DNA from 4 places in the Phytohabitans sp. LJ34 genome. Region 2 is predicted to be linked to each of the others. Evidence: riboswitches for the same ligand, from Rfam matches in the RefSeq annotation. Region 2 holds a riboswitch; each other region holds the start of a gene.
What was found. Region 2 has a riboswitch for cyclic di-AMP ahead of ACTMTJ_RS42780 (coiled-coil domain-containing protein). Riboswitches for the same ligand answer to the same signal wherever they lie in the genome.
Positions count from the first base shown of each region.

Region 1: it holds a riboswitch for cyclic di-AMP, as region 2 does, so the genes downstream of both, ACTMTJ_RS05860 (NlpC/P60 family protein) here and ACTMTJ_RS42780 (coiled-coil domain-containing protein) in region 2, are expected to answer to the same signal.
Region 3: it holds a riboswitch for cyclic di-AMP, as region 2 does, so the genes downstream of both, ACTMTJ_RS11245 (C40 family peptidase) here and ACTMTJ_RS42780 (coiled-coil domain-containing protein) in region 2, are expected to answer to the same signal.
Region 4: it holds a riboswitch for cyclic di-AMP, as region 2 does, so the genes downstream of both, ACTMTJ_RS00525 (coiled-coil domain-containing protein) here and ACTMTJ_RS42780 (coiled-coil domain-containing protein) in region 2, are expected to answer to the same signal.

Region 1 covers NZ_JBQHDG010000003.1:93,585-97,787, forward strand. The annotation lists gene ACTMTJ_RS05855 (MurT ligase domain-containing protein) at 1-987, opposite strand, end outside; cyclic di-AMP (ydaO/yuaA leader) riboswitch at 1,364-1,486, shown strand; gene ACTMTJ_RS05860 (NlpC/P60 family protein) at 1,492-2,316, shown strand; gene mraZ (division/cell wall cluster transcriptional repressor MraZ) at 2,640-3,071, shown strand; partial or broken gene rsmH (16S rRNA (cytosine(1402)-N(4))-methyltransferase RsmH) at 3,262-4,203, shown strand, end outside.
Region 2 covers NZ_JBQHDG010000038.1:12,055-16,257, reverse strand. The annotation lists gene ACTMTJ_RS42795 (HelD family protein) at 1-236, shown strand, start outside; gene ACTMTJ_RS42790 (SMP-30/gluconolactonase/LRE family protein) at 209-1,135, opposite strand; gene ACTMTJ_RS42785 (cation diffusion facilitator family transporter) at 1,290-2,261, shown strand; cyclic di-AMP (ydaO/yuaA leader) riboswitch at 2,379-2,512, shown strand; gene ACTMTJ_RS42780 (coiled-coil domain-containing protein) at 2,517-3,521, shown strand; gene ACTMTJ_RS42775 (MFS transporter) at 3,641-4,203, shown strand, end outside.
Region 3 covers NZ_JBQHDG010000005.1:268,822-273,024, forward strand. The annotation lists gene ACTMTJ_RS11235 (N-acetylmuramoyl-L-alanine amidase) at 1-607, opposite strand, end outside; gene ACTMTJ_RS11240 (LamG-like jellyroll fold domain-containing protein) at 737-1,456, shown strand; cyclic di-AMP (ydaO/yuaA leader) riboswitch at 1,595-1,730, shown strand; gene ACTMTJ_RS11245 (C40 family peptidase) at 1,741-2,715, shown strand; gene dcd (dCTP deaminase) at 3,042-3,623, opposite strand; gene ACTMTJ_RS11255 (pyridoxamine 5'-phosphate oxidase family protein) at 3,679-4,203, shown strand, end outside; gene ACTMTJ_RS11260 (zinc metalloprotease) at 4,163-4,203, opposite strand, start outside.
Region 4 covers NZ_JBQHDG010000001.1:107,309-111,511, reverse strand. The annotation lists gene ACTMTJ_RS00535 (S8 family peptidase) at 1-19, opposite strand, end outside; gene ACTMTJ_RS00530 (glycoside hydrolase family 10 protein) at 124-1,656, shown strand; cyclic di-AMP (ydaO/yuaA leader) riboswitch at 1,768-1,902, shown strand; gene ACTMTJ_RS00525 (coiled-coil domain-containing protein) at 1,907-2,941, shown strand; gene ACTMTJ_RS00520 (glycoside hydrolase family 65 protein) at 3,002-4,203, opposite strand, start outside.

The DNA of each region.
Region 1 (4,203 bases), on a different contig from region 2:
GAGCCCGTCGGGGTCGCGCGCGTTGATCGAGAGCAGTGTCGGCGCGTTATCGGCCATGTCGAACGCCTCCAGCCAGCTCGCCGGGTTTTTGGCGAGCAGCAGCCGGATGTTGCGGCCGTCGCGGACCACCTGGGCGTACCGGCCGGCGACCGAGGCGACCGTGGAGAGGCGGGAGACCGCGTCGGTCGGGCGGACGCCGAACTGGGCCGCCACGGCGAGCGCGGTGGCCGCGTTGCCGAGGTTGACCCGGCCGGGGAGCTGGAGCGAGATCTTGTGCCAGGCGCCGCGCGGGTCGACCACGCCCTCGTCCTCGACCACCCACTGCGGCACCGGCCGGCGCAGCGAGCAGCCGGTGCACCACCACTGGTCGGCCTGGCGCTCGATCGGCGAGCCGCACTCGGGGCAAACCCATGAGTCGTCATGCCACCGCTGGCCGGCGCTAAACCACGTGACGGCGGGAGAACCGGCGGCGGCCCACACGACCATCGGGTCGTCGGCGTTGGCCACCACGTGCACGCCGGGGTGCTCGGCAAGCGCGGTGCGCCACATCTGGGCCATCATCGCGACCTCTTTGGCCCGGTCGAGCTGGTCACGGGAGAGGTTGAGCAGTGCCACCACGCGCGGCTCGGTGGCGACCAGCACCCTGGGCAGGTAGTGCTCGTCGACCTCCAGCACCGCGTACGGCGTCTGGCCGGCCTTGGCGAGCGCGGAGGTGTGGCCGGTCGGCATGTTGGCGCCGAACCCGTTTGTCGCGACCGGCCCGAGCACGCCCACGGCGGCCGCGGCGAGGCGGGTCGTGGTGGTCTTGCCGTTGGTGCCGGAGATCAGGGCGATCGCGCGCCCCGCGGCGAGGTGGGCGAGGAGGTCTGGGTCGATCTTGAGGCCGATCCAGCCGCCGATCACCGAACCGTCGCCGCGCCCAGCCGCTCGCGACAGGGCGGCCGCCGTGCGGGAGACCGAGCTGGCGACCTTCGCCCGCAGGGGCATCTTGCCGTCCGTCACGGAGGCGAGGTTACCAACGCAGTCTGGATCTCCACTCGACCGTCGGGAAACCGTCCGTCGCGCGCGATGTGTGTGGCGATACTCACCGTGAGCGATCAACGAAGCGTGAGTCCGAGTTCGACAGAGTGTCGCGACATTTAGGACAGTGGCCTTAACGACCGCTCATATTCTTGCGTGCCAAACTCGCTCCGTAAGATTCTCGTCACAGCGTGTGGAGAACGGCATCCGCTACAAACGTTGAGCCGGGTCGTTCACCCGGCCGCGCCGCCGAGACACGCCGAGCCCTGCCCGCTCGTCCGGTGCGGACCTTGGAGCCACACAACGGCATAGCGGGCGGGGACGGGGGACCCAGGATCTGCGGTCCCGACCCACGCCGGGGAGACCCGGCCGGGCTGAGGCCTTGGGGTGAAGCCGCCACGGCGGCCGGGCAATCCTTCCCGCCCGAACCCGACAGCTCACCTCGCAGGCGTGCCGGAGGGAACACATACCGTGCACGAACTCCGTTCGGGCCGGCACAGGCTGCCCGCGAAAAGGCGGGCCGGCCGGCTCGCGCTCGCCGTCGGGCTCTGCGTGTGCGCCGGCCAGCTGCTGGCCGGTCCCGCGCTCGCCGAAGCCGCGCCCGTGTCGACCACCACCGTCGCCGCCGCGCAGGCGGCCGCGTCGGTCACTCCACACGTGACGATCAAGCCGAACACCGCCCGCCTGCCGTGGGGCAACACGCTGGTGCTCACTGCCACGATCACCGACCCGAGCACCCGCAAGGCGGTCTGGGGCGGCACCGTCCAGTTCCAGGTGTGGAAGGGCGGGAAGTGGGTCAGCACCGGCACCCGTCCGGTCTACTCCACCGGCAAGTCGATCCTCTCCATCAAGCCGTACGAGAGCCGCATGTACCGGGCCGTCTACAGCGGACGTGGCTCGTACAAGGGGACGGTCACCGGCCGGACCTCGGTCGCGGTGATCGCCAGCCGGGCCAAGGTGCTCGCCGAAGCGCGCAAGCACATCGGCAAGCCGTACAAGTTCGGCGCCGTAGGACCCTCGGCTTTCGACTGCTCGGGCTTCACCAAGTACGTGTACAAGAAGGCCGCCGGGCGGGTGCTCCCGCACAAGGCGAACGACCAGCAGCGCTCGGGCACCGGCGTGGCGAAGAACAAGGCGCTCCCCGGCGACCTGATCGTGATCCGCTCCGGCTCGTACGGCACCCACGTCGGCATCTACGCCGGCGGCGGCTACATGTACGACTCGCCGCGCGCCGGTGTGCGGGTCGGCAAGCACAAGATCTGGTCGAGCAACTACGTGGTGCGCCGGCTCGCCTAGTCGCTCCACTTCCCTCCCCGGCACCGATACATCACCCCATCCCCCCAACGATCCAGGGCAAGCCCATCCGGGTTTGCCCTGGATCGTCTCTGGGGTCGGTTGCCCCCTCCGGCCTGTCGCCATCCGGACCCTCCACCGCCCTCCACCGCATTTGACGTGCGGTTTTGTCAAGGGGGTCACCCGAGCAACGCTGCGATTCCGGTTGCGAGTGGAGGGAAGTGGAGTACAGTGGGGCGCAGTGGCAGGGTTACTCACCGGAGGGACCCGCCGGCCCCGGGGGACAGCGGCTCCGCGAAAGCCGCCAGAGGCGAGGGGGTGGGCCGATGTTTCTCGGCACCCACACCCCGCGCCTGGACGAAAAGGGCCGGTTGATCCTTCCGGCGAAGTTTCGCGACGAGCTGGCGGGAGGTGTCGTGATCACAAAAGGGCAGGAGCGCTGCCTCTACGTCTTCCCAGCACCCGAGTTCCAGCGGATCGCGGGCCAGCTACGCGAGACGCCGATGACACACAAGGCGGCTCGGGCCTACAGCCGGGTGTTCTTCGCGAGCGCCCACGACGAGGTGCCCGACAAGCAGGGCCGGGTGACGATCCCGGGCCACCTGCGGGAGTACGCCGGGTTGAGCCGCGAACTCGTCGTGATCGGTGCGAGCAGCCGGGTGGAGATCTGGGACAAGCAAGCGTGGGACACCTATCTCTCCGAGAGCGAAGACGACTTCGCGGGCATCGAGGAGGGGGTGCTGCCCGGAGGACTCTAAGGGCTGGCAGACGCCGTACTGCGAGATCTCCAGCCGCTCCTGCACCTGACGTCTCTTCCCCGATGTCAGGCGCGTCCCGGCCTCCCCGCGAAGGAGGCTCACGGAAGAGCGGATGGGGATCTGGCAGTACGGCGCACGGTTCTTCGGGCACCGGGCGCATGGGCACACGGGCGGGTCACTGGGGGTCGAGATGGGGGAGCTGCGCGGCACGCACGTGCCGGTGCTGCTGGAGCGGTGCCTCGCGCTGCTCGCGCCCGCGCTCGACCGGGGTGACCGTACGACCGTGCACGTGGACGCCACCCTCGGGCTCGGCGGCCACGCGGAGGCGGTGCTCCGGGCGCATCCCCGGACCGTCCTGATCGGACTCGACCGGGACACCGAGGCGCTCGCGCACGCGCGGGCCCGGCTGGAGCCGTTCCGCGGGCGCGCGCACCTCGTGCACGCGGTCTACGACGAGCTGCCGCGGGTGCTCGACCTGCTCGACTACGAGCGGGTCGACGGGGTGCTCTTCGACCTCGGGGTGTCGTCCCTCCAGCTCGACGCGCCCGACCGCGGGTTCGCCTACGCGCAGGACGCGCCGCTGGACATGCGCATGGACCAGACCCGCGGCCGGACGGCCGAGGAGGTCGTCAACGAGTACGAGGCGCCCGAGCTGATCAGGGTGCTGCGGGTGTACGGCGAGGAGAAGTTCGCCGCACGGATCGCCGCGGCGATCGTGCGCGAGCGGGCGAAGGCGCCCATCACCTCGTCGGCACGGCTGGCCGCGCTGGTGCGGGACGCGATACCCGCGGCGGCGAGGCGCACCGGGGGGCACCCCGCCAAGAGAACGTTCCAAGCACTTCGCATCGAGGTAAACGGCGAGCTGGCCGCGCTGGAAAGGGCGCTGCCGTTCGCGCTCGACGCCCTCGCGCCGGGTGGCCGCGCGGTGGTCCTGTCCTACCACTCGCTGGAGGACCGGATCGCCAAGCGGGCGCTCGCCGCGCGGGCACGGAGCACCGGGCCGGTCGACCTGCCGGTCGAGCTGCCCGGCACCGGGCCGACGCTGCGGCTGCTCAGCCGCGGCGCCGAGCCACCGAGCGAGGAGGAGGTCGCGGCAAACCCGCGCGCCGCATCAGTGCGGCTGCGGGCCGCG
Region 2 (4,203 bases):
TGGAGGGGACGGTCGGCGTGATCACGCCGGTGCCCCGCCGCGACGAGGTCGCCGGCTGGCTGGCCGGCCTGCCCACCGACCGCCTCCAGGTGGTCACGAGCCTTCAGGCCAAGGGCATGGAGTACGACGGCGTGGTCCTCATCTCACCCGAAGAGATAAGGACCGACGCCGGCGCACGGACGCTCTATGTCGCCCTCTCCCGAGCCACTCAGCGCTTGACGACGTTGGCGCTGTAGGTGGTGTCGGGGGTCACGGTCACGCCGAAGCGGGCGTTCGGCAGGTAGAGCCGGTCGCCGAAGGCCGCCACGGTGGTGGGCACGTCGAAGTTGGGGTTGGTGCGCGTGCCGGTGAGCCGGCCGCTGAGGCCACGCTTGTCGAGCGCGAATACGGCGACCTGGTTGAGGCGGTTTTGCACCACGTAGAGCGTGCGGCCGATGGTCAGCAGGCCGTCGCCGTTGGTCAGCGCGTAGCCGCCGAGGTCGACGGCCCTGGTCACGCCGGTGTCCGGGTCGACCCGGAAGAGCGTGGCGGTGTTGGACTGCACGACCAGCAGGCCGCGCCCGTCGGGCGTGCGGGCGATGCCGTTGACGTTGAAGCCGGTCTGGTAGACGAGGTCACCGGTGAGCGGGAGCTTGACCGGCTCGCCGCGCAGGCTCAGCGGCACCTTGTAGAGGAACGGCTGGTTGGAGTCGGTGAAGAACGCGCCCTTGGGGGTGAGCACCACGTCGTTGACGAAGGTGGGTGCGGTCGCGAACGTCCACGACGCCAGGATGCGGCCGCTGTGCGTGTCGACCACGCGGCCGTTGCCAGCCGCACCGCCGGCGACGAAGAGCCGCCCACGGTCGTCGATCTTGAGGCCTACCGACGGGGTGCCGGGGCCGGCGGAGATGATCTTCCCGCGGCCGGTGGCCAGGTTGGCGCGGTAGATGTCGCCGTTGGCGAGCGAGCCGAAGTACGCGAACGGCGCCCGCCCGATCGCGATGCCCTCGGGCTGGAACGCGTTCGGCAGCGGGAAGGAGTCAGGGAAGAGCCGGTGGCCGGAGCCGTGGGCGCTGGCCGCGCCCGGGACGGTGACTGTGGCCGCGGTGAGGGCCGCGGCGGCGGATGAGGTGATCAGGGCTCGTCTGGTCAGCACGATGGGTACTCCCTGTGATCGGTCCACATCAGAATTCACGTACGTCTTTACCCATCGGTTCGACGTTGAACGCTCAATTATGAGAACGCCCGATGACACTGATTGCCAGTGCCATTTTTGCATACATAGCAATGTCAGCATATATTCTTGGCCCATGGGAGCCGGACACGATCACGGAGCGGACGTCGCACGCGCGGGGGAGCGCCACCGCGGGCGGCTCTGGGCCGCGTTCGCCCTGCTCGCGGTCTTCATGGTGATCGAGGCGGTGGCCGCCCTGCTCACCGGCTCGCTGGCCCTGCTCTCCGACGCCGGCCACATGTTCACCGACGTGCTCGGCATCGGCATGGCGCTCGCGGCGATCTGGGCTGCGTCCGCCGCCGCGGCGCCCACCCGCGACGGCGCCACGGACGCGGCGCGGGCCGGCAGAGGGGCGTCCAAGGCGGCCGGCGACCCACAGCGCACATTCGGGCTGTATCGCCTGGAGGTCCTCGCCGCTCTCGCCAACGCCGTCCTGCTCTTCGGCGTGGCGATCTACGTGCTGGTCGAGGCCGTGCGCCGCTTCGGCGACCCGCCCGACGTGCCCGCCGGCCCGATGCTCGTCGTGGCGGTCGCCGGCCTCGTCGCCAACCTTGTGGCGTTCGGGCTGCTGCGTTCGGGCGCGCGGGAGAGCATCAACGTGCGCGGCGCCTACCTGGAGGTGCTCGGCGACCTGCTCGGCTCGGTGGGTGTGATCGTCGCCGCGGCCGTGATCGGGCTGACCGGCTGGGCGTACGCCGACCCGATCATCGCGGTGGCCGTCGGCCTGTTCATCCTCCCGCGCACGTGGCGGCTGGCCCGGGCGGCCGTACGCATCCTGGTGCAGGCCGCGCCGGAACACCTCGACGTGACCGCGGTGCAGCGGCGCCTCGCCGCCGTGCCCGGTGTGTGCGACGTGCACGACCTGCATGTGTGGACGCTGACGTCGGGCATGGACGTCGCTTCCGCGCACCTCACGCTGGAGGAGTCCGCGCAGGTGGGGCCGGTGTTGGTCGCGGCACGGGAGGCGCTGCACGACGACTTCGAGATCGGGCACGCCACCCTCCAGGTCGAGCCGCGACCCGGCGACTGCCACCCCACGACGTGGTGAAAGCGCCCCTGAGCAGGGCGTACTTGATTCGTCACCATCGGTACAACAGTGGGCACATCAATGGAAAGCCGCTATTCTCGGCTCCGGTCAACGCCCGGCGGCGCCCCCCGGCGCCGGTGTTGGCCGCCGCCGAGTCGCCCTCGGGCGAGCCGGGGAACCACCGATCCACTGGGGTGAATCCGCGACAGCGGTAGGGAGACTTCCGTCCCGAACCCGTCAGCTAACTCGGTAGGCGGCTGACTGGAAGGATGGTTGATGGGTCATGCCCGCAGCCGGGTCGGCCTCGTCGCGGTGCTTGTCACCGCGGCGTTCGCGCTGATCGGCTTACCAGCGGGGCCGGCGACCGCCGCACCCAACGACGACGAGGGCGGCACCGCTACCCTGCGCGAGCAGCTCGACGCGGCGAGCAAGGGCTTCGTCGCCGCGCAGAAGACTCTGGACACGTCCAAGAAGCGCCAGCGGGAGCTGACCACCCAACTGGCCCAATTGGAGCGTGACCTGGTCACCAAAACGGCCGTGATCGGCGAGGTGGCCAACGCGGCCTACCGCCGGGGCCGGCTCGGCCCGATCTCCGCGATGCTCAACAGCACCTCGCCGGAGGGCTTCGTCGACCGGGCCGCGGCGCTCGACACGGTGGCCGCCACCGAAGACAAGAAGCTCCGCGACCTGCTCGACACCAAAGACGAGGTGACCCGCGCCAAGCTCGCGATCGACAACGAGATCCGCGAGCAGCAGAAGCAGGTGCAGATCATGGCCGCCCGCAAGAAGCAGGCGGAGACCGCGTTGAAGAACGCCGGCGGCGGCGAGAACGCCAGCGGTCCCAGCGGGAGTGGCAGCGCCGCCAACGCGTCCGGGTTCTCCGGTGGGTCCGGCTGCTCGATCAGCCCCGACCCGACCTCCGGCAACGGGTGCATCACGCCCCGCCTGTGGCACGCGGTGCAGCAGGCCAAGGGAGCCGGCTTCAAGATCTTCGTCTCCTGCTACCGCAGCGGCGGGTCGGGTGAGCACCCGAAGGGTCGGGCCTGCGACTGGGGCGTCGACTCGGGCGACGTCTTCGGCGGCACGGCGTCCGGTTCGGCGAAGACGTACGGCAACAACCTGTCCAACTTCTTCATCAAGAACGCGAGCCGGCTGGGCGTGCTCTACGTGATCTGGTTCAAACAGATCTGGCTGCCCAGCAGTGGTTGGAAGTCGTACAGCGGCTGTTGCGGCCCCAGCGAGCTGCACACCAACCACGTGCATCTATCGGTCGTCGAGTAAGTGCGTTGACGGGCTCGACCAGGGGGTGACACGGTTGCCCCATGGTCGAGCCCACGCGCCATCCCGCATGACGTAGCACCGCCTGGCGCCTCTGCGCCCTGCGCGCCTGCACCGAGGGCGTGCTCCTCTACCCGGTCTACGCGCTGCTCTTCGCCGACGCCGGGCTCGGCACGGGGCAGATCTCCTCGCTGTTCGTGATCTGGTCGGTCGTCGGCTTCACGCTGGAGATACCGTCCGGAGCGTTGGCGGACGCGTACTCGCGCCGCCGGCTTGTCGCGATCGCCGCCGTCCTCCGGGCCATCGGCTTCGCACTGTGGACGTTCTTCCCCTCGTACGCCGCCTTCGCCGCCGGGTTCGTGCTGTGGGGCGCGTCGACCGCGATGACCTCCGGCAGCGTGGAGGCGCTCGTCTACGACGAGCTCGCCGCCGCGGACGCCACCGACCGCTACGTGCGCACGGCCGGGCTGGCGCAAACCACCGCTCTCGTGGCGGAGCTGGCCGCGATGGTGCTCGCCACGCCGGCGTTCCTGCTCGGCGGGTACCCGCTGGTCGGCCTGGCCAGCATCCTCGTCAGCCTGGCCGTCGTGCCGGTCGCGCTGTCCTTCCCCGAGGCGTCGCGGGTGGAGGAAACCGGCGGCAGCTACGCCAAGACGCTGCGAGCAGGTCTCGCCGAGGTGCGCGC
Region 3 (4,203 bases), on a different contig from region 2:
AGACCTCGTCGGCGAAGGCCGCCGCCGCGTCGGCACTGTCCGCGCCGGAATACCTGGCCACCGCGCCGTACCAGGCCGCCGGGTCACTCACGCTCCCCGCCGGTCCACCAATGCTTCTCTGGTACGAGGCGAGAAGCGCCGCCCCGCCGCCGATGTTCGCCGCCGGGGTGGAACGCAGCGCCTCCTCGGACGCGCCGGTGATCGCCGCCGCCCGGTCGAGCGTTTGCAGCGCCTCGGGCGCCGGAGCCGGCACGCCGCCCGAGTCGACGTTTCGGGCTTGGCGGCTGTCGTCGCCGCGCGGGTCCTCGCCGTCGTGGTCGTGGTGGTTGCCACCCGGCAGCGACGTCACGTACGCGGCGTCGGTGAGGTGCATCGGGCCGTACCCGCCGCTGGTGCTGGGCGTGCCGGCGTTGGTGTCCCAGCGGGACTCCAGGTAGGACACGGCGAGCAGGACGCTCTCCGGCACGCCGTACTCCGCCGCGGCGGCCGCGTACTCCTGCTGCCTGGTGTCCTGCGGGCTGGACGCGAGGGTGGGGACGGCCGGCACCAGGGTCGCCGCGCCGACCACCGCTGTGGTGAGGGCGATGCGCGTTGTCAGGTTGGGCATGGAGAAACCCTGGCTGGGTCGAGTGGTTGTCGTCAATAGATTCCGCCGGATCTCGTGTCTACGTAAAAAACCTTCAGGCCCCTCGGCCGGGGGATTGTCCGTCTCGCCACGAATCTCCACAATCGAGCAATGTCGCGCAAGATGCACACGACGCGCCGGCTGGCGGTTGTCCTCTTCGGGCTCGCGAGCCTGCTCCTCGCCGCCTCCGCGCGGCCGTCGGCCGACCGCGAGCCGGCACTGTCGTTGCGGTACACGTTCGACGGCTGGTGGCTCGGCCCGGTCGCGGACGTTGACGGGCGGTACCCGCTGAACCCCCGCGGCACGCTGGCCTACACGCCACACGGCGCCGGGTGGGCGGCACGCTTCCCGCCGCGGTGCGTGGCGCCCGGCTGCCCCCGCGTGATCCTCGAAGGCCTGCCCGCGCCCGAGCTCAACCCGGGCACCCGTGGCGTGCGGTTCGGTGCCTCGGTGCTGATGGCGCCGGCGGACACGGGCGACGGCGCGAACGTTGTGCAGAAAGGGTTTTCGACCGGCGGCGTCACCCAGCTCAAGCTCCAGGTCGACGGTAAGGCGGGCCAGCCGAGCTGCGTGCTGGCGAGCAAGACCACGATCTACCGGGTGGTCGCGCCGGTGACGGTGGCCGACGGGCGGTGGCACGCGCTCGCCTGCGCCCGCTCCGGTCGCCTGCTGTCGATCGCCGTGGATGGCGTGCCACGCGCTGCGGTCACAGTGCCACCGAATGTGTCCATTGTGAATTCCGAGCCACTGCGAATCGGCGGAAAGAACGTGTCCTTCGACAACGACCAGTACGCCGGCCTGCTCGACGACGTGTTCCTAACCATTGACTGAGGCCGTTTCGATACACGCGGTGCTACCAACCGGTATACGGACCGAAGGGGTTGTCCACACGGCTTGCGCGGGTGATTGGGCCGCTCCTACCCTTGGGGATCGTTGAGCCGGCGGTCGGCCTCCCAGCCTGGGAGACCACGGCTCAGCCCGCCGAGTCGGACCAAGAAACGAGCCGGGGACCCAAGCACCTCGGGGTGAATCCGCGAAAGCGGTAGGGCGCGCTCTCCCGCCCGAACCCGTCAGCTAACCCGGTAGGCGGCCAGGGAGAAGGAGTAACGGCTCCGGTGGCACGCTATGCCGCGCGTCGCACCGTAATCACCGCTCTCGTCGCTGTCGCGACCGTGCTCTCCAGTGGCACCGTGGCGCACGCCGCGCCCACGCCGGCCGAGATCGAAAAGCAGATCGACGCTGCCTGGGTCAAGCTGGAGCCGCTGGCGGAAAAGCACAACGCGACCCGGCTCGACCTCCAGGCCAAGCGCCAGAAGGCCCAGGCGCTCGCCAAGAAGATCGCGCCACTCCAGCTCCAGATCGACCTCGCGATGCAGAAGGTCGGAGAGTTCGCGGCCGAGCAGTACAAGGGCGGCAACTTCTCGGCGCTCAACGCGGTCCTCACGACGGGTTCGCCCAGCACCTTCACCAACCAGCTCGAGATCCTCGACGTCTTCGCCCGCCGCTCGCAGGCCGACATCCAGGCGGTCGTCGACCTACGCGCGAAGTACGCGGAGCAGAAGGCACCGCTCGACCAGCTCGTCGGCCAGCTCACCGAGGAAGAGGCGCAGCTGGCGGCGAAGAAGAAGCAGATCGACGGCGAGATCGCCAAGCTGGAGAAGATGCGCCTCGAGGCGTACGGCGAGGGCGGCGGCATCGGCGAGCTCCGGCCGGCACCCTGCCCCGTCGAGTACGACGGCAGCGCCGGCACCAAGGCGGCCAAGTTCGCCTGCGCGCAGATCGGCAAGGGCTACGTCTTCGGTAACGAAGGCCCCGACACGTACGACTGCTCGGGCCTCACGATGAAGGCGTGGGCGGCCGCCGGCGTCGGGCTGCCACACAACGCGGCCCGCCAGCGCGGCACGGTCGACCCCATCAGCAGCAAGAGCGACCTGAAGGTCGGCGACCTCATCTTCTACTACCCAGACCTCCACCATGTCGGCATCTACGTTGGCGGCGGCTACATCGTCGACGCGTCCAAACCCGGCGTACCGATCAGGATGCGCACGATGAACGCCGCGCCGATCAACAGCTACGGCCGACCCGGATAAGCGTTACCCACCCCCGTGGCCGCGCCAGTCGCGTGTTCCCCCGTCACGCGACCGCACCGGCCAGTAAAGGAGACGCCCTCCCATCCATCCGGGATGGGAGGGCGTTTCTTGCTTGGGCCAGATTTCCCGGGCCGCGTCAGCTGCGGACCGCCGCTCCCGCCGGAGACCGCGCAGGCCGGCGGCTCGCAGGGCGAGCCGAGATCCCCGGCCTCCGCTGCCACGTCCGCGCTGCAAGACCAACAGCGGACGGGTGAGGCCGCGGGAGCAGCGGTCTGGACCACGACGGACGTCGCGGTAGCTCACATCTTTGTCTTGAAGTGGATCTTTTAGGTGGTCGTCGGCCAGGTGCGCCAGTTTTTCCAGGCCCGGCTCGGTGTGGGGCCGCGCTGGCCCTGGTAGCGGGAGCCGTAGACGGTCGAGCCGTAGGGGTGCTCGGCTGGCGACGAGAGCCGGAAGATGCAGAGCTGGCCGATCTTCATGCCCGGCCAGAGCGTGATCGGCAGGTTGGCCACATTGGACAGCTCGAGCGTGACGTGGCCACTGAAGCCCGGGTCGATGAAGCCGGCCGTCGAGTGCGTGAGCAGCCCCAGGCGACCCAGGCTCGACTTGCCCTCCAGGCGGCCGGCGAGCTGGTCGCCGAGGGAGATGACCTCCAGCGTGGAGGCCAGCACGAACTCACCCGGGTGCAGCACGAACGGCTGGCCCGGCGGCACCTCGACCTGCGAGGTCAGCTCGTCCTGCTGCACCGACGGGTCGATGTGCGTGTACAGGTGGTTGTTGAACACGCGGAAGAGCCGGTCGAGCCGCACGTCGATGCTCGAGGGCTGGACCAGCGCCGGCTCGAAGGGATCGAGCGCGAGGCCGCCCGCCTTGATCTCGGTCACGAGGTCACGGTCGGAGAGCAGCATCAACACACCATAGGGGACTACCTGCCTCGAACATATGTTCGATAGGATGTTGGGCATGGCATCCTGGTCCGACTTTAGTGCCGACGAGCCCCGCCTGTCGGAGGCGATCCGCGCCCTCATGCTGCAATACGGTCCCGGCCTGGGCTACCTGGCGACCGTGCGCGCCGACGGCGGCCCGCGGGTCCACCCGGTCTCGCCGGTCATCACGGACGACGGGCTGTATTGCTTCGTGGTCGACTCGCCCAAGCGGCGCGACCTGGAGCGCGACGGGCGATACGCGCTGCACTCGTTCCCACCGGAAGACAGCGACGACGAGGCCTATCTGGCCGGCCGGGCCACGGTGGTCACCGACCGCGCCAAGGTCGCCCGCCTGGCCGGCCACCTGCGGGCGGCGCCACAGGTCGATTGGCAGCTGTTCGAGTTCACGGTCGACGTCGCGATGCTGGCCCGCCACGGGCGCAATGGCGCCACCCCCTTCGCGGTCGAGCCGCCGGCCCGCCCCGCGGTGCAGGTGTGGCTCGACCCGTCGGCCGCCCCCACTACGGCGCGCGAAACGCGTCCCAGCCCGCGAGCATGCGAG
Region 4 (4,203 bases), on a different contig from region 2:
GTGATTTGTACCCAAACACGCCGTGCCTCCTTCGCCGCGACCAATCACCCCGTAGACGCATGGACATCCGTTGCCGGTTGCACGACATTTCGCCATCCCGGGATGTCACGGCATAGTGGTGCGGTGGACCATCGCCCCCGGGTCCAGCTAGCCGTGCTGCTGGCGGTCGCCGTGCTCGTCACTGTCGGTATCGCTCGCTGGCAGACCCGGCCAGGTGCCGCCCCCGAGCCCGCCGCCGTGACCAGCACCTGCGCCGGCCACGCGCTCACCGCCGACCGCCAACTGCGGGGCATGTGGCTGACCACCGTCAACAACACCGACTGGCCCAGCCGCCCCGGCCTACCCGAGGATCAGGTCAAGGCGGAGTACCGGGGCTGGCTCGACCTGGCACAGCGGCGCGGCCACAACGCGGTCTTCGTGCACGTGCGGCCGGCCGGCGACGCGTTCTGGCAGTCCGACTACGCACCGTGGTCGTACTACCTGACCGGGCGAAGCGACGGGCAAGGTCCGGGGTGGGACCCGATGGCCTTCATGATCGCCGAAACGCACGCCCGCAACATGGAGTTCCACGCCTGGTTCAACCCGTACAAGGCGAGCCGCTCCGGCGTCTTCGCGGAGCTGCCGCCCAACCATCCGCTGCGCGCGCACCCCGACTGGGCGGTGCCCTACCCGGCCAAGGGCAAGGGCAGCCGGCTGCACTACAACCCCGGCATCCCGGAGGCGCGCAAGTTTGTGGAGGACTCGATCCTCGACGCGGTCAACCGGTACGACATCGACGGTGTGCACTTCGACGACTTCTTCTACCCCTACCCGAAGGGGCGCGAGGACTTCAACGACGCGGCCGCGTTCAAGGCACACAGCCGGGGCATCAACAACAAGGCCGACTGGCGCCGCGACAACGTCAACCTGCTCGTCAAGGAGACCAACGAACGGATCAAAGCGGCCAAGCCGTGGGTGAAGTTCGGCATCAGCCCCTTCGGCATCTGGCGCAACGCCTCGACCGACCCGCTCGGCTCGCCCACCCGAGGACTGCAAAGCTACGACGCGATCTACGCGGACACGCGACGCTGGGTGCAGGAGCGGTGGGTCGACTACATCGTGCCGCAGCTGTACTGGCACATCGGCTTCGCGATCGCCGACTACGCCAAGCTGCTGCCCTGGTGGTCCGACCTGGTGGCCGACAGCCCGGTGCAGCTCTACGTCGGCCAGGCCGACTACCGCATCGGGCAGAAAGGCGCGTGGCGCGACCCGGGCCAGCTCGACAAGCAGCTCGCCCTCAACCGCAAGTACCGGGTCACCGGCAGCGTGCACTTCAGCGCGCGCCAGGTGAAGGCGGACCGGCTCGGGGCGGTGTCCCGGTACGCGGCCGCCCACTACGCCGAGCCGGCGCTGGTGCCGGCGATGGCACACCTGCCCGGCAAACGCCCGCCGGCCCCGGAGCTGGAGGTCGACGGTGCCCGCCTGCGTTGGGATGGCGACGCGGCAAGCTACGCGGTCTACCGGGTCGACGGTGAAGCGGCCCGACTGGTGGCCACGACCCGCGACACCACATGGACCGACACCACGAAGAGCGAGGCGCCACGCACCTACTGTGTGACCGGCCTCGATCGACTGTGGAATGAAGGAAACGCGAGTGAACCACGCGTCATCGATTAACCACACGCGGCTACCGAATCTTTTCCCTGGTCAGAGCGCTGCCTGAGTCCACTGTCGATCAGGTAAGCTCTTCGGCGGTCTGCCGCGCGGCGGCGCCCCCACGGCGTCGGCGGCACACCGCCGCCTAATCGCCCGCCCAGGGCGAGTCGGGGAACCAGGTTACTGGGGTGAATCCGCGGTCCGCGGTAGGGATCCTTCCGTCCCGAATCCGTCAGCTAACCCGGCCGGCGGCCGATGGGAGGAATCGCGTATGACGCCACCCGTACGTCGCCGGCGCTGGTCGCTGGCCGTAGCCCTGGTCGCCTCGGCGGCCGCGTTGCTTTCCGGGGTGACGCTAGGACCGCTCGGCGCGTCGGCCGCCCCGAAACCCAACCCCGGTGACGAGGGCAGCTCGCCGCTGCTGCGGGACGTGCTGTCCGAAACGAGCAAGGGATACATCGAAGCCCGCAACGCCGTCAACAAGTCGCGCGGCCGGCAGCTACAGCTCCAACTCCAGCTGAACCAGGCCCAGGAGAAGGTCAAGGCGATGGAGCCCGAGATCCAGCTCCTGGTCGCCGCCTCCTACCGCAACGGCCGCATCGGCCCGATGAGCGTGCTGCTCAACAGCTCCTCCCCCGACGAGTTCCTCCAGCGGGCGGCCACCCTCGACCTGTTCGCCGCCCGCGACAACGCACGCCTGGCCCGGCTCAACGCCGCCCTCGACCAGGCCGATCGCGCCAAGGCGGCGATTGACGCCGAGCTCAAGGAAGAGCAGAAGCAGCTCGCCATCATGGCCAAGCAGAAGTCCGAAGCGGAAAAGGCGCTCCAACTGGTCGGCGGCAAGGCGACCGGCGGCTTCGTCAGCGCCACCTCCCCGGTGGCCCGGCCCGCGCCCCGCAACAGCAACGGCGGCTTCTCCCCGCAGGGCTGCACCGCCGGCGACCCCACGACCGGCCGCTGCATCACGCCGCGCACGCTGCACATGCTCAAGGAAACCCAGCGGCTGGGCTTCGACCGCTTCGTCAGCTGCTACCGCCCCGGCGGGCCGTACGAGCATCCGAAGGGCCGCGCCTGCGACTGGTCCTCGGAAAGGAACAGCTTCGGCGGCGACGCCACCGGTGCCGCCAGGCTCTACGGCAACAACCTCGCCGCCTATTTCGTGCGCAACGCCGACCGTCTCGGCGTGATGTACGTGATCTGGTACCGCCAGTTCTGGTCCCCGGCCACCGGCTGGCGGGCCTACGGCGGCGCCGGCGGCGATCCCTCCAGCGACCATACGAACCACGTACACATCTCGATGCTCTGACCCAGGATTCGAGCTACGAAAAAGCCCCGCGCGGTGGCGCGGGGCTTCGTTTCGGTCTGCCTACTGGTCTGGCATGCGGCGGGCGGGGGCCCGGCCGAAGGGCTGGCGCGGCGGGGGGCCCACCGGTGCCAGCGCGGGGATCGCCAGGGTCAGCGGGGTGTCGCTGGTGACCGTGACGTGCTCCCCGTGGTGCAGGAGGTCGAGCTTGGCGCCGTCGCCGCCGTTGCGCAGCGAGTAGGTCACCTCGTGCGGCTGGACGGCGACCCGGAGTCGAAGGCCCCGCCACAGCAGCGAGAACTCCATGTGGTTGATCCGGCTGGGCAGCCGTGGCGCGAAGGACAGGTTGCCGCCGTGGTCGCGCATGCCGCCCAGGCCCGCCACGACGGCCAGCCAGGCGCCGGCGAGCGCGGCGATGTGCAGGCCCTCGCGGGTGTTGTTGTGGATGTCGTGCAGGTCCATGAGCGCGGCCTCGCCCAGGTAGTCGTGGGCCAGCTCCAGATGGCCCACCTCGGCCGCCATGACCGCCTGGGTGCACGTCGACAGCGACGAGTCGCGGACGGTGCGCTGCTCGTAGTAGGCGAAGTTGCGTGCCTTCTGCTCCGGGGTGAACGCGTCGCCCCGCCAGTGCATGGCGAGCACCAGGTCGGCCTGCTTGAGAACCTGCTTGCGGTACAGGTCGAAGTACGGGTAGTTGAGCAGCAGCGGGTAGCCACTGGGCGGGGTGGCCGCGAAGTCCCACTCCTGGAGCCGGGTGAACTCTTCGCACTGCTGGTGTACGCCCAGCTCCTTGTCGTACGGGACGTGCATGGCGGTGGCCGCGTCGCGCCAGGACGCTGCCTCCTCCTCGTCGACGCCGAGCCGGCGGGCCTGCTCCGGGTGGCGCAGGGCCGCGTCGGCGGCACCGACGAGGTTTTTTTGCGCCATCAGGTTGGTGTAGATGTTGTCGTTAACCACCGCGGTGTACTCGTCGGGGCCGGTGACCCCGTCGATGTGGAAGACGCCGTGCCGGTCGTGGTGACCCAGCGAGCGCCACAGCCGCGCGGTGTCGACGAGCAGCTCCAGGCCGACCTCGCGTTCGAAGTCGTGGTCGCCTGTCGCTACGACGTAGCGCTGCACGGCGTCGGCGATGTCGGCGCCGATGTGGAAGGCCGCGGTGCCGGCCGGCCAGTAGCCGGAGCACTCGTGCCCGCGCACCGTGCGCCACGGGAACGCCGCGCCCTTGAGCCCCAGCGTCTGCGCGCGCTCCCGGGCCAGGTCGAGCG